One region of the Cryobacterium sp. SO1 genome, then DNA from elsewhere that is predicted to be linked to it. Evidence: predicted binding sites of a transcription regulator. Region 1 holds the regulator's gene; each other region holds the start of a gene.
What was found. The regulator HrcA, encoded in region 1, represses chaperone genes, less so after heat shock. The targets are predictions, from matches to a motif close to TTNGCACTCGNNNNNNNCGAGTGCNAA.

Region 1 (4,550 bases):
GCCCTGCTGGAACTGGCTGAGGGCGGGCGCGGGAACCTTGTGCCTGGCGGCGAAGGCCTCGATCAGTTCTCGCTCCTTGTGGTCGAGCTTGGTGGGGGTGAGCACCTGCACGCCGACCCGCAGGTCGCCGCGGCCGTTGCCGCGCAGTCTCGTGACACCGCGGTCTTTGACCGTGAGGATCTCGCCGCCCTGCACTCCGGGGCGCAGCTCCACCTCGATGTCACCGTCGAGAGCCTTGACCGTGGCTGTCGCACCGAGGATGGCGTCGGTCATCGGCACCTCGAGGGTGCAGAGCAGGTCGTCGCCGTCGCGGCTGAAGACGTCGTGGTGACGCACCTTCATCTCGAGGTACAGGTCACCGTTCGGCCCGCCGGCCGGTCCGGCTTCGCCGCTGCCGGGCATCTGGAGGCGGAGGCCCGTGTCGACGCCGGCGGGGATGTCCACCGGCACGGTGCGGCGGGCACGCACGCGGCCCTGGCCCTGGCAGGTCACGCAGGGGGTCGCGATGATGGTGCCGTAGCCGCGGCACGACCCACAGGGGCTCGAGGTCATGACGTTGCCGAGCAGCGAGCGCACGGCACGCTGGATGCTGCCGGTACCGTGGCAGATGTCGCAGGTGACCGGCGACGTGCCGGGCTGGCAGCAGGTGCCCGAACAGGTGGCGCAGACGATCGCCGTGTCCACCTCGATGTCGCGGTGGGTGCCGAAGATGACCTCGTCGAGGTCGAGTTCGACCCGGATGAGGGCATCCTGGCCGCGCTCGCGCCGGGACCGGGGCCCGCGGCTGCCGCCACCGCCACCGCCGAAGAACGTCTCGAAGATGTCGCCGAAGTTGCCGGCGTCGAAGCCGCCGCCGCCCTGGCCGGAGCGCCCGTCGCCGCCGCGGTCGTAGTTCTGGCGCTGCTTGGGGTCACTCAGAACATCGTAGGCGTGCGTGACGGTCTTGAACCGTTCGGACGCCTCGGCGCCGGGGTTCACGTCGGGGTGCAGCTGGCGGGCGAGCTTGCGGTAGGCCTTCTTGATGTCGTCGGTGCTGGCATCGCGGGTGACGCCGAGTGCTTCGTAATGGTCAGCCAAAGCTGGCTCTCCTTGCGGTTGTGCGTGCGGTATTGGGTGGGAAGTCGTGCAGGAAAATAGGTGGGGTCAGTTCTCGCCGAGCAGGCGCGAGAGGTACCTGGCGACGGCGCGCACGGCGGCCATGTTGTTGGAGTAATCCATCCGGGTCGGGCCGAGGACACCCAGCCGGGCCGCGTCACCGCGGGAGGTGTATCCACTGGTGAGGACCGACGTCTCGCCGAGCCCGAATGGTGCGTTCTCGCGGCCGATGCTCACTGACACGCCGTGCTGGTCTGTGGCCATCTCGCCGAACAGCCGCAGCAGCACCACCTGCTCCTCGATCGCCTCCAGCACCGGATAGATGCTGCCGGTGAAGTCCTCTTCGGTGCGCACCAGGTTCGCGGCGCCCGCCATGACCAGACGGTCCTGCCGGTTGGCGCCGACCTGGTCGCGCAGGGTGGAGGTGATCAGGTCGATCAGGTCCTGCACCTCCGGCGCGCCCAGACCGGTGGACCCGTTGAGTGCTGTAGCGGCCTCGCTCATCCTGAGGCCGCCCACCACGGCGTTGAGCCGGGAGCGGAGTTCGGCCAGTGCGGCTTCCTCCAGTACCCTGGGCAGTTCGACGACGCGCTGTTCGACCCGCCCCGAGTCGGTGATCAGGACCGACAGCACCCGGGTGTCGCTCAGCGGCACCAGTTCGATGTGGCGCACGGTGGCGCGGGACAGCGACGGGTACTGCACGAGGGCGACCTGGTGGGTGAGCTGGGACAGCAGTCGCACGCTACGGGCGAGGACTTCGTCGAGATCGGCTGACTGCCCGAGGAACACCTCAATGGCCTGACGCTGGGCGCCGGTGAGCGGGCGGAGGTCGGCGAGGTGGTCCACGAACAACCGATAGCCCTTGTCGGTCGGGATGCGCCCGGACGAGGTGTGCGGGGCGACGATCAATTCCTCTTCTTCGAGGAGCGCCATGTCGTTGCGGATCGTGGCGGCCGACACACCGAAGGCGTGCCTGTCTACGATGGACTTGGAACCGACGGGTTCGCGGGACGCGACGTAGTCCTGGACGATGACCCGAAGCACCTCAAGGCTGCGATCTGACACCATGATCATTCGCCTCCCTCGTACCCGGTGTGCCTGATCTGGATTGGCACTCTCATTGTTTGACTGCCAATCATATCGCGGGTGGCGGGGATACCCATTGCTCCCGGAGGATTTCGGGCAGTAGCGTTGAACCAACTCCACCCACGCACCGCTCACCGAAGGACATTGTCATGAGCTATCCCACGGGACAGGGACCAGCACAACCGCCGGCAGCCGGGGCGCCGCTCACCCCGGAGCAGGACCGGCAGTGGGCCTCTCTGGCCCACCTGGGCGGCATCCTCTTCTTTCCCCCGGCCCTGATCATCTGGCTGGTCTTCAAGGACCGCGGGCCGTTCACCGACACTGAGGGCAAGGAAGCGCTGAACTTCCAGATCACGCTCCTGATCGGCTACGTCACCATCAACCTTGCCGCCACCGTTCTGGGCCTTGTCACCTTCGGCCTGTTGTCGGTGCTCTCGTCCCTGGGCTGGGTGCTCTGGCTGCTCGGCTCGATCTTCTCGGTCGTCGCTTTCTTCAGCGCCCGGGAGGGCCGCGGCTACCGCTATCCGTTCTCTCTCCGCCTGATCAGCTAGTTTTCCCACTCGGTGAACGCCAAGCGGCGCTATTCTGGTGAAGCGACACCCGTGCGCACCCGGCCTTTCCACCGGAGTCCCCAAAGGAGATCCAATGTCAGAGGCAACACCTCCCCCCGCCACCCCGTACCAGGCACCGAGCCAGCTGAGCCCGGCCGACGAGAAGCTGTGGGCCACCCTGATTCACATCGGCGGAATCATCTTCAGCTTCCTGCCCGCGCTGATCGGCTACATCGTGCTCAAGGACCGTGGCCCGTTCATCCGTGCGCACACAGCGACAGCCCTGAACTTCCAGATCACCCTGGCCATCGCCTACCTTGTCGGCGGGATCCTCACCGTCATCGGCATCGGCGTGCTCATCCTCGCCGCCGCCGGCATCCTCAACATCGTGTTCAGCATCATCGCCGCCGTCGCGGCCAACAAGGGCGAGTGGTACAGCTACCCGCTGACCATCAAGTTCCTCAACTAGCCCAAAAGCCCACGCGAACTGTGAGTTAAGCCCCTCAAGCGCGCGCGTTTTGGGGCTTATCTCACAGTTCGCGGGGGTTCAGTCCGTGAGGAGCCGGCGCACCACGGCGTCGGCGAGCAGCCGGCCCGTGAGGGTGAGTTCGATGTTCCCGCCGATGGCCGCCCGGCCGTCGATCAGCCGATCGTGGATCAGACTGGCCACCTCACGGCGGCCGAGCGCTGAGAGCGTCGCGACCGGGATGCCTTCCCGGATCCTGGTCAGCAGCAGCACTCGTTCGGTTTCGCGGGTGGCGTCGTCCAGGGTCTCGCGTCCGGCGGCCGGCGACTGGCCGGCCAGGATCCGGTCGGCGTACGCTGCCGGATGCTTGACGTTCCACCAGCGGACACCGCCGACGTGGCTGTGCGCCCCGGGGCCGACGCCCCACCAGTCGGTGCTGCGCCAGTAGGAGAGATTGTGGCGGGAGCGGTGCGCCTCGTCCGTGGACCAGTTGCTCACCTCATACCAGCTGTACCCTGCCTCTTCCAGCCGCCTGTCGGCCAGCTCGTAGAAGTCGGCCTGCAGGTCTTCGTCGGGCTGCACGAGCTCGCCGCGACGGATCTGCCGAGCGAGCTTGGTGCCGTCCTCGACGATGAGCGAGTAGGCGCTGATGTGGTCGGGCTTCTGACCGATCGCCTGCTCGAGGCTGGCCTGCCAGTCCTCGATGGTCTCCCCCGGCGTGCCGTAGATCAGGTCGAGGCTCACGTCCAGGCCCGCCTCGCGTGCCCACTGCACCACGAGCGGCACGCGCTCGGGATCATGAGTGCGCTCGAGAGTGGCCAGGACGCGGGGAACCGCGGACTGCATGCCGAAGGACACCCGGGTGAATCCGGCGTCGGCCAGCTGGCGCAGGTATGCCGCATCCACGGAGTCGGGGTTGGCCTCCGTGGTGATCTCGGCCCCTGGCACGATGCCGAAGGTATCGCGCACCGAGCGCAGCATGCGCACCAGGTGGTCGGCGGGCAGCAGAGTGGGGGTGCCGCCGCCGAAGAAGACGGTGGCGGCGGGGCGCGCCGGCACGCCGGAATCGGCGAGGATGCGCGCGGCAGACTCGACCTCGAGAACCGCCTGGCTGGCGTAGTCGCTCTGCTTCACACCGCGGAGTTCCGTGGCGGTGTAGGTGTTGAAGTCGCAGTAGCCGCAGCGCACCTTGCAGAACGGCACGTGCAGGTAGACGCCGAAGTCGCGTTCCGCGGCGCCGACCGCGGCCGAGGCCGGGATCAGCCCGTCCAGGGGCGCGGGGTCGCCGACCGGGTGCGGTCCGGCCATCAGCCCATTCCGACGGGGTGGAGGGCGAGCAGGTACCGGCGGGT
Region 2 (4,550 bases), 1.3 Mb from region 1:
GTACACCCCTGCACGACCCTCGTCGAGGAGCTCGCCGGTCCAGGCTCTTTCGGTGGCCGCACCGCGCAGCACGCTGTACTGCTCCGGGGTGAGTTCAGCCTTCCATTCGGCGTCAGACTTGGTGACCTCGTAGTCCATGGTGCGTCCTTTCAATCCAGTCTCGGCAGAGAACTGCCTCCAGCGTAAACTCGGCCGGCGGCCCTGGCATTCCCGGCTGCGGCACACTCGGTAATTGCCCAGCCGATTCCCACCTTGACGGTATCGGGTCCGGGTCTTGCGCGACAGGCGGGACCGGTCAGGGAAAACCCAGTCCGTGCCAAATAGGATGACGCGTATGGCGACCAGTGAGCACGGCGAGAGCGAACGGCGCGCCGACGGCGCTCTGGGCCTCAGCCCTCGCGATAAAAACCTGCTCGCTTTCGAGCGGCGCTGGTGGTCACAGCCCGGCGCCAAGGAGCAGGCAATTCGCACCGAGTTCGGCCTTTCAGCCGCCCGCTATTATCAGATGTTGGGTGCCTTGCTCGACTCGCCGCTTGCCCTCGCGCACGATCCCATGCTGGTCAAACGACTGCAGCGGATGCGTGACGCGCGCTCGCAGGCACGGTCGGCCAGAGCCATCCGCCCCATCGAGTAGGGAACCTCCTACCGTATGTTCAGCCAACCGAGGATCGAACCAGACAGACGATGCCCACTTCGTACCCGAAAGACCGCTTCGATGACCTCCCCCACAAGCTCGACCGGGTGGGGGCGCACCGAGCACCAGCCAAGAAGGGGCGCCGGTGGGTTGCGGTGTGGTGGGCGCTCGGCGCGACCGCTCTGCTGATCGGTGTGGGTGCCGTCGGCCTGACCGTGTTGGACAACCGGTTGAATTTCACCATTCCCGGGATTGAGGCCGAGACGCCCGCTGCGGAGCCGACGACCGAGCCGGTGCCCACCGCGGAGCCGACCACTGACCCCAGTGCGAGTGTCACGGTGCTCAACGGCACCCCGACGACCGGCGTGGCCCGGTCGGTGGGCGACCTGCTCACCACCGGCGGCTGGACCGTCGGCAGTACCAGTGACGCAGACGCCGAAGACGTCGTCACGACGACCGTTTATTACTCGGATGCCTCTCTGGAGGGCGCTGCCCGCGGTGTGGCGGCCTTGCTGCCCGGTTCGGTGGTGTTGCTTTCCGAAGACTTCGCGGGCTCAGACGCCAGCCTGACCGTCGTGGTCGGCTCCGACTACGCCATGCCCGTCGAGTGAGCTGACCACCCGTCTCGAGCCATACTGGGAATGCGGCGCACAGTCAACCCCCTTTTGATCTTGGCTCCCGTCACTAGTGTCTGCAGTGGTCGCTCATCTTCTCTGAAAGCGCTCTCAGCCTGAGGGCGCTTTCACAAGACGGTGGACGCAGTTTCTGCGCCAGGCCCGGTCACACCAACGGGTGAGTGCCGAAATACAACACTGCACTAGGGGAGTTTCACATGGCGAACGGAACCGTCAAATGGTTCAACGCTGAAAAGGGTTTCGGCTTCATCACTGTCGATGGAGGAGGACAGGACGTCTTCGTTCACTACTCCGCCATTGACATGCACGGCTACAAGGTTCTTGAAGAAGGTCAGCACGTCATCTTCGAACTCGGTACCGGAGCCAAGGGTCCGCAGGCCGAATCGGTCCGCCCGGCTTAACCACCACGCGTCGAACAGCATCACCCACCCGCTCGATCGGGATCTTCACGAACACTGATCGAGCGCCGATTGTCAGTCACGCCACCACCTAGACCGCCAGGCAGACATACCAGGCGGGCTAAAGTGTGTGGCGTGACTGCGTTTCGGATGTCCCTTCGGCCCACCCGTCGATCCCGGCCCCGCCTGCGCGGGCCGCTCGCGGCGATCCTGGTCGCCGCCGGGCTCGGTCTGGGGCTGGTCGGCTGCTCGGCACCGCAGCCTGAGCCGACCGCATCACCGAGTCCGACACTGCCACCCGGCGTCGCGCCCCTGCGCGGCACACCGGTGGATCCGGCCGCTTCCGAGCATCCGTCGTTGGCCGTCAAGATCGACAACCACCCCGCCGCCCGGCCGCAGATCGGCCTCGAGAGCGCCGACCTGGTCTTCGAGGAACTGGTCGAGGGCGGGCTCACCCGCTACGCCGCCATCTGGCACTCCGACATGCCCGCCGAGGTGGGTCCGGTGCGGTCGATCCGCCCGATGGACCCCGAGATCCTGAGCTCCTTCGGCGGGATCGTGGCGTATTCGGGCGGACAGCCGCAGTTCGTCGACGCGATGAAGGCCACCCCGCTGTTGAACGTCATCTTCGACGAGGATGCCACGGGCCTGTTCGTTCGCGCCGAGGACCGGGATTCCCCGCATGACCTGGTGCTCGCCGCGGACGAAACCGTGCGGCTGCACTCCGACCTCGCCGAGCCGCGCGCCCAGTTCGACTATGCCGACGGCGGCGAAGACACCACCGCGGTCCTGGCCGGCGACCCCACGGCCACGATCGTCACCCGGTTCTCCGAGGCCGGCGGGCGGGCCTGGGACTGGGACCCTGCAGCGGGCTACCTCCGCAGCCAGGACGGCGCCGCGGACCTCGACACCACGGGAACCCAGCTGCGCGCCACCAACATTCTGGTGCTGCGGGTGGAGGTGGACCGGAGCGGCGAGGTGCCCCGCACCATCCTGACCGGCTCCGGTGAGGCCTGGGTGTCGACCGGCGGGTCGACGATGCCGGCCACCTGGTTCAAGGATGGCCCGGCCGCGCCGATCCGGTTGGCCGACGCGGCCGGGGCCACGATCGAGCTCGCACCTGGAAACACCTGGATCGAACTGGTTCCCGCTGACGGCGGCAGCGTGGAGCTGGTGCCCTGACTCGACCGTCCGGCAGGCACCGACGCCCCATGTTCACTTGCACTCTCGACCCCAGAGTGCCAGAATCGGTTTAGCACTCTGCTGTTTGGAGTGCTAACCCATCATCGTTTTGGTAACGTCCGGGAGGGACGAGAAACACATATGGCAAAGATCATTGCTTTCAATGAAGAGGCCCGTCGCGGCCTTGAGCGCGGCCTCAATATCCTCGCTGACACGGTCAAGGTGACCCTCGGCCCGCGCGGACGCAACGTCGTGCTGGAGAAGAAGTGGGGCGCCCCCACGATCACCAACGACGGCGTGTCCATCGCCAAGGAGATCGAGCTCGACGACCCGTACGAGAAGATCGGCGCTGAGCTCGTCAAGGAGGTCGCCAAGAAGACCGACGACGTCGCCGGCGACGGCACCACCACTGCCACCGTTCTCGCTCAGGCTCTGGTTCGCGAAGGCCTGCGCAACGTCGCAGCCGGCGCCGACCCGATCAGCCTCAAGCGCGGCATCGAGAAGGCCACCGCTGCGGTCATCGCCGAGCTCATCGCCAGCGCCAAGGAGATCGAGACCAAGGAAGAGATCGCGGCCACGGCTTCGATCTCTGCCGGCGACGCCGAAATCGGCGCGATCATCGCCGAGGCCATCGACAAGGTCGGCAAGGAAGGTGTTGTCACCGTTGAGGAGTCGAACACCTTCGGCACCGAGCTGGAGCTCACCGAGGGCATGCGCTTCGACAAGGGCTTCCTGTCGGCGTACTTCGTCACCGACCCCGACCGTCAGGAAGCGGTCTTCGAAGACCCCTACATCCTGATCGTCAACTCAAAGGTCTCCAACATCAAGGACCTGTTGCCGATCGTCGACAAGGTCATCCAGAGCGGCAAGCAGCTGCTCATCATCGCCGAGGACGTCGACGGCGAGGCCCTGGCCACGCTCGTTGTGAACAAGATCCGTGGCATCTTCAAGTCGGTTGCCGTCAAGGCCCCCGGCTTCGGTGACCGTCGCAAGGCGCAGCTGCAGGACATCGCCATCCTCACCGGCGGCCAGGTCATCTCCGAGGAGGTCGGCCTCAAGCTTGAGAACGTCACCCTCGACCTGCTCGGTAACGCCCGCAAGGTCGTCATCACCAAGGACGAGACCACCATCGTCGAGGGTGCCGGCGACGCCGAAGCCATCGCCGGTCGCGTTCAGCAGATCCGTAACGAGATCGAGAACACCGACTCGGACTACGACCGTGAGAAGCTCCAGGAGCGTCTCGCCAAGCTCGCCGGTGGCGTTGCCGTCATCAAGGCCGGCGCCGCGACGGAGGTTGAGCTCAAGGAGCGCAAGCACCGCATCGAGGACGCCGTTCGCAACGCGAAGGCAGCCGTCGAAGAGGGCATCGTCGCCGGTGGTGGCGTTGCACTCATCCAGGCCGGCAAGACCGCCTTCGAGAGCAAGGCCATCCTTGACCTCGTCGGCGACGAGGCAACGGGCGCGAATATCGTGCGCGTCGCCATCGACGCTCCGCTCAAGCAGATCGCGCTCAACGCCGGCATGGAGCCGGGCGTTGTCGCCGACAAGGTGCGCAACCTGCCCGTCGGATTCGGCCTCAACGCCGCGACCGGTGAGTACGTCGACATGATCGCCGCCGGCATCAATGACCCGGTGAAGGTCACCCGCTCGGCGCTGCTGAACGCATCGTCGATCGCCGGTCTGTTCCTCACCACTGAGGCC
Region 3 (4,550 bases), 1.4 Mb from region 1:
CGATTGCCGGCCGCCGCTGGGCCCGGCCGGCGACGACCATATCGACCGTCAGAACGATCAGCGCCAGCCAGACCAGGCCGAATCCGAGCCAGCGTTCCGGCGGCATCGGCTCGTGCAGGATGACCACGCCGGCCAGGAATTGCAGCACCGGGGCAAGGTACTGCACCAGCCCGAGGGTGGTCAACGGCAACCGCCGTGACGCGGCGGCGAAGAACAGCAGCGGAATCGCGGTGAGAACCCCGGAGCCGATCAGCGCGATCGTGTGCACCGGGGAGACGGTGCCGAAGGTCAGCCCGGAGATCAGCGACACCACCACCAGCTGGATGATCGCGATCGGCGTGAGCCACATCGTCTCCAGGGTCAGCCCGGTGAGGGCGTCCAGGTGCCCGCCGACCCGTTTCTTGATCAGGCCGTAAAGTCCGAAGGAAAACGCCAGGATCAGGGAGATCCACGGCACGGTGCCGTAGCCGACGCTGAGCACGATCACGGCGATGAAGCTGATCAGCACCGCCACCCACTGCGCGGTGCGCAGCCGTTCGTGCAGCACGAACACGGCGAGCAGCACCGTGATGATCGGATTGATGAAGTACCCCAGCGCGGTTTCGACGACGTGGCCGCTCAGGGTGCCGAGGATGAAGGTTTGCCAGTTGATGTAGATGAGAACACCGGCCAACCCCATCGTCCACACGATGCGGGGCGAGCGCAGCGCTGCCGCCAGAGGCTGCCAGGCCCGGGTGGAGGCGATCAGGACCCCGCAGAAGACCAGGGAGAAGAGCACCCGCCAGGCGACGATCTCGAATGCGCCGGTGGGGGCCAGGAAGAGGAAGTAGAGCGGGAGGATGCCCCACATGCCGTAGGCGGACAAGGCGAAGATCAGTCCGGTGTTCGCGGCGCTGCGCGGCGCGCGCCTCCGGCCGCCATCACCGTCGGTCATAACGAGCGCCGCCCCCGTCGTGACTCGCCCGATTCTGCTGGTGCCGGGGTGCTCGCCACTAGCGAAAACGGGCGAGCCAGTGGAGTGGTCGGACGTTGGTGCACGGGTACCCCCTCTGGACGCGAAAAATCCCGGATGGCCGAGGCCATCCGGGATTCAACGATATGGGGTGTGACTAGCGAACGACGACCGCGAGAACGTCGCGAGCCGACAGAACGAGGAGGTCCTCGCCACCGAACTTGACTTCGGTTCCACCGTACTTGGAGTAGATCACCTTGTCGCCGACGGCGACGTCGAGCGGGATGCGGTTACCGTTGTCGTCAATGCGGCCGGGGCCGACGGCGACAACTTCGCCTTCCTGGGGCTTCTCTTTCGCGGTGTCCGGGATCACAAGTCCGGAAGCGGTGGTCTGTTCTGCATCCACCTGCTTGATGACGATGCGATCTTCGAGCGGCTTGATGGAGACCGACACGGTTGACCTCTTTCTTAGCTAAGACGTAGTTAGCAGACTCAGAGCGAGAGTGCTAAGTCGAGTTTAGGGCGCAACTGGCACTCACGCAACGTGAGTGCCAGAGCGCCCGGGGTCCGTCCGGGTTTCGGTTGGTAAGTTTGCGGGATGGATCGTGCCGAGCTCGTCGAGCTGCTCTCACCCGAAGGCCTGCGCCTGTTGGACTCCCTGCCCGCCTACGAACCCGGCGCCGATGTGGTGCGCACGGTCAGCGCCCTGCGCCGCGCCGGGCACTCCCCCGCCCTGGTCAACGCGGTGCTCTACCAGTCCCGGTTGCGGGCGAAGGCAGAGGGCAAGTTCGGTGATTTCGCCAGCCGGATGCTGTTCACCGAGGCCGGCCTGGAGCAGGCCACCCGGTTGCGGGTGGCCGCCCTGCACGCCGGCCGGTTCGTCGAGGCCGGCCTCAAGCGCGTCGCGGATGTGGGCTGCGGCATCGGCGGCGACGCCATGGCCATGGCCGCAATGGAGCTGACCGTGACCGCGATCGACGTGGACGAGGTCACCGCCACCGTCGCCAGCTTCAATCTGGCCCCGTTCCCCACGTCCTCGGTGCGTTGCGCCGACGCCGCCGACATCGACCCGACCGAATTCGACGCGCTCTGGTTCGACCCGGCCCGGCGCACCGCCGGGCACGGCAACACCAGCCGGCTGACCCGCTCAGAGGACTACTCCCCCAACCTCGACGAGGTGTACGCCCTGGCCGAACGGATGCCGGTCGGCGTCAAGCTCGGCCCCGGCCACGACCGCGACCAGATACCCGAGACCGCCGAGGCCCAGTGGGTGTCGGTGGACGGCAAGCTGGTGGAGATGGGGCTGTGGTTCGGCGCTCTGGCTCGGCCGGGCATCCGCCGGGCGGCGCTGCTGCTGGGCAAGGACGGCGTCGCGGAGCTGACCGCCCCGGCCGACAGCGAGGACGTGGGCGTGGGCGAGCTCGGCGTATACGTCTACGAACCGGACGGCGCCGTCATCCGCGCCCGCCTGATCGGCGACCTGGCCCGGTCGATGGGCGCGTCGATGCTCAGCGAAGGCCTGGCCTACCTGACCGCCCCGACGCTCACCCGCACCCCGTTCGCCACCGCATTCAGGGTGCTGGAGGTGCTGCCCACCGACGAGAAGAAGCTGCGGCTGGCGCTGGCCGAGCGGAAGATCGGCACGCTGGAGATCAAGAAGCGCGGCGTGGATGTGGACCCGGCGACCCTGCGCACCCGGTTGAAGCTCAAGGGTGCGAACTCGGGCACCCTGGTGCTCACGCGTGCGGCCGGGCACAAGGTGGCCCTGCTGGTCGAACGGGTCTGAGCCGGCGCCCGTCTGGGGCGCGTCAGCCGTAGTAGGCGGGCAGCATGCGGGTGATCACGACAAACCAGAGCACGCCCATCAGGATGCCCGCCAGACCGCTGACCAAGCCGACGATCCAGAGCCCGCCGGCGCGGCGCTCCACGAACCGGGCGACCAGCGCCAGCACCACCGCGGCGATGCTGAGGGGCACCCCCCAGATCACGACAATGCCCGCCAGAACGCCGAGCAGCCCGCAGACAGCGGCGGCGACGCTGAGGCCGCGCCGGGCCAGGTGGGTCTGGATCTCCCCGGTGGTGTACACGTACGGCACCCACTCGGTCGGCGCGGTGATCGTGGACTCGTACGCGAGTTCGCCGGCGACCGGCGGCCGGGTCAGGTCTGGCAGATGCCCCGGGGCAGAGCGCAGTTCGGCGGCCCGAGCCTCCGCGGCCCGCGTTTGGGCACGCGAGAGTGCAGGCACCCCGGCGGGCGGGTGCGGTTGCTCCCGCTCGGCCCGGGTGTCGGGCTGCCCGGACTGGGACATAGGTGGAACTCGTTTCTCGTCTCGGCCGGGACGGCCCTGCCGACGGGATCAGCCGCCGGTGCGTGGGTCAGTAGTTGTAATTGTTCATCGGGACGCTTGCGAAGACCAGCGCCCACAGCAGAATACTCAGAAGTGCCAGTGCGATGCCAACGAAGCCGGTGATGATGCCCGTCAGCCAGAAGCCCTTGCCGTTGGGTTCCTTGTTGCGGGCGATGAAGCCGAGCACCACAGCGGCGGCCGGCAGGATGATGGCGAGGATGCCGCCGAAAATCGGGAAGAAGGCAACCGGGGAGCCGAGGATACCGATGACACCGGCGACCAGCGACAGGATGCTCAGGATCGGCTGTTTCGCCACCGGAGGCATCCCGGGTTGGTAGTAACCGGCGGCCGGGCTGCCGGACGGCGGCGGGGTGCCGTAGCCGGGCTGCGGGGAGCCGGGCTGCACCGAGCCGGGCTGCACCGAGCCGGGCTGCGGTGCACCGTAGGGCGGCGGGGCGGGCTGGCCCGTGGCCGGCGCACCGTAGGCGGGCGGCGGCGGGGTCGGCTGGCCGGCCGGGCTCACAGGAGGCGTCGGCTGGCCGACCGGGCTCCCCGGCGGGGTGGGCGGACCGGCGCCCGGGGTGGGATCGCCGGCGGGGCTGCCCGGGCGTTCCGGCGGGTCGCCGGCCGCGCTGTCCTGAGGGAAGTCGGGGACCTGAGGAACGTCGGGGACCTGAGGCACATCGGGCACCTGGGGCACCTCGGGATGTGGGGTGTTCGGATCTGTCATGACCGGTCATTCCTTTCCTGTGGATACCTGGTGTTCCTCGCTCCCGGCAACCCGGCCGCCGTGTGGGCGACCGGGCTGACCGGTGAACGTGGTCTGCCGAGCTCTGAGGCCGAGCCGTGGAGGCCGACCTGCTTAGTACGTGACGTACGTGCCGTCGTTGATCCCGGCGATGGTCGCCAGGATGACGACGACGATGAAGATGAGGCCGCTGATCAAGCCGAGGTAGCCCAGCACGAGGCCGGCGATGGCCAGGCCGCGACCCTTCTCACCGGTCTTCTTGATCTGGCTCAGGGCGATGTGTCCGCAGATGACCGCGGCGAGCGACACGAAGAACGCGCTGACCAGGGAGATGATTGCGAGAACGTTCCACTTGTCGGCGGCGGCGGGCTGACCGTAGCCCTGCGGCGCGTAGGCCTGCGGGGCCGCGGGTGCACTGCCGTAGGCCGGGGCGGCGGGAGCGGCGCCATAGGCCGGCGGGGCGGGCGGGGCGTAGGCCGGCGGTGGGGTGGGCTCGGTCGAG

Region 2: the regulator HrcA is predicted to act here: its motif matches at 2,920-2,946, upstream of groL (chaperonin GroEL).
Region 3: the regulator HrcA is predicted to act here: its motif matches at 1,481-1,507, upstream of groES (co-chaperone GroES).

Annotation. Positions count from the first base shown of each region.
Region 1 covers NZ_CP067394.1:1,829,102-1,833,651, reverse strand. Annotated here, with positions in the region: gene dnaJ (molecular chaperone DnaJ) at 1-1,077, opposite strand, end outside; gene hrcA (heat-inducible transcriptional repressor HrcA) at 1,144-2,163, opposite strand; gene BJQ95_RS08605 (DUF4870 domain-containing protein) at 2,331-2,732, shown strand; gene BJQ95_RS08600 (DUF4870 domain-containing protein) at 2,827-3,201, shown strand; gene hemW (radical SAM family heme chaperone HemW) at 3,280-4,506, opposite strand; gene BJQ95_RS08590 (DUF1990 family protein) at 4,506-4,550, opposite strand, start outside.
Region 2 covers NZ_CP067394.1:3,095,628-3,100,177, reverse strand. Annotated here, with positions in the region: gene msrB (peptide-methionine (R)-S-oxide reductase MsrB) at 1-138, opposite strand, end outside; gene BJQ95_RS14680 (DUF3263 domain-containing protein) at 335-634, shown strand; gene BJQ95_RS14675 (LytR C-terminal domain-containing protein) at 685-1,245, shown strand; gene BJQ95_RS14670 (cold-shock protein) at 1,467-1,670, shown strand; gene BJQ95_RS14665 (DUF3048 domain-containing protein) at 1,803-2,849, shown strand; gene groL (chaperonin GroEL) at 2,991-4,550, shown strand, end outside.
Region 3 covers NZ_CP067394.1:3,217,263-3,221,812, forward strand. Annotated here, with positions in the region: gene rarD (EamA family transporter RarD) at 1-934, opposite strand, end outside; gene groES (co-chaperone GroES) at 1,110-1,406, opposite strand; gene BJQ95_RS15270 (SAM-dependent methyltransferase) at 1,551-2,738, shown strand; gene BJQ95_RS15275 (DUF4190 domain-containing protein) at 2,761-3,261, opposite strand; gene BJQ95_RS15280 (DUF4190 domain-containing protein) at 3,329-4,030, opposite strand; gene BJQ95_RS15285 (DUF4190 domain-containing protein) at 4,163-4,550, opposite strand, start outside.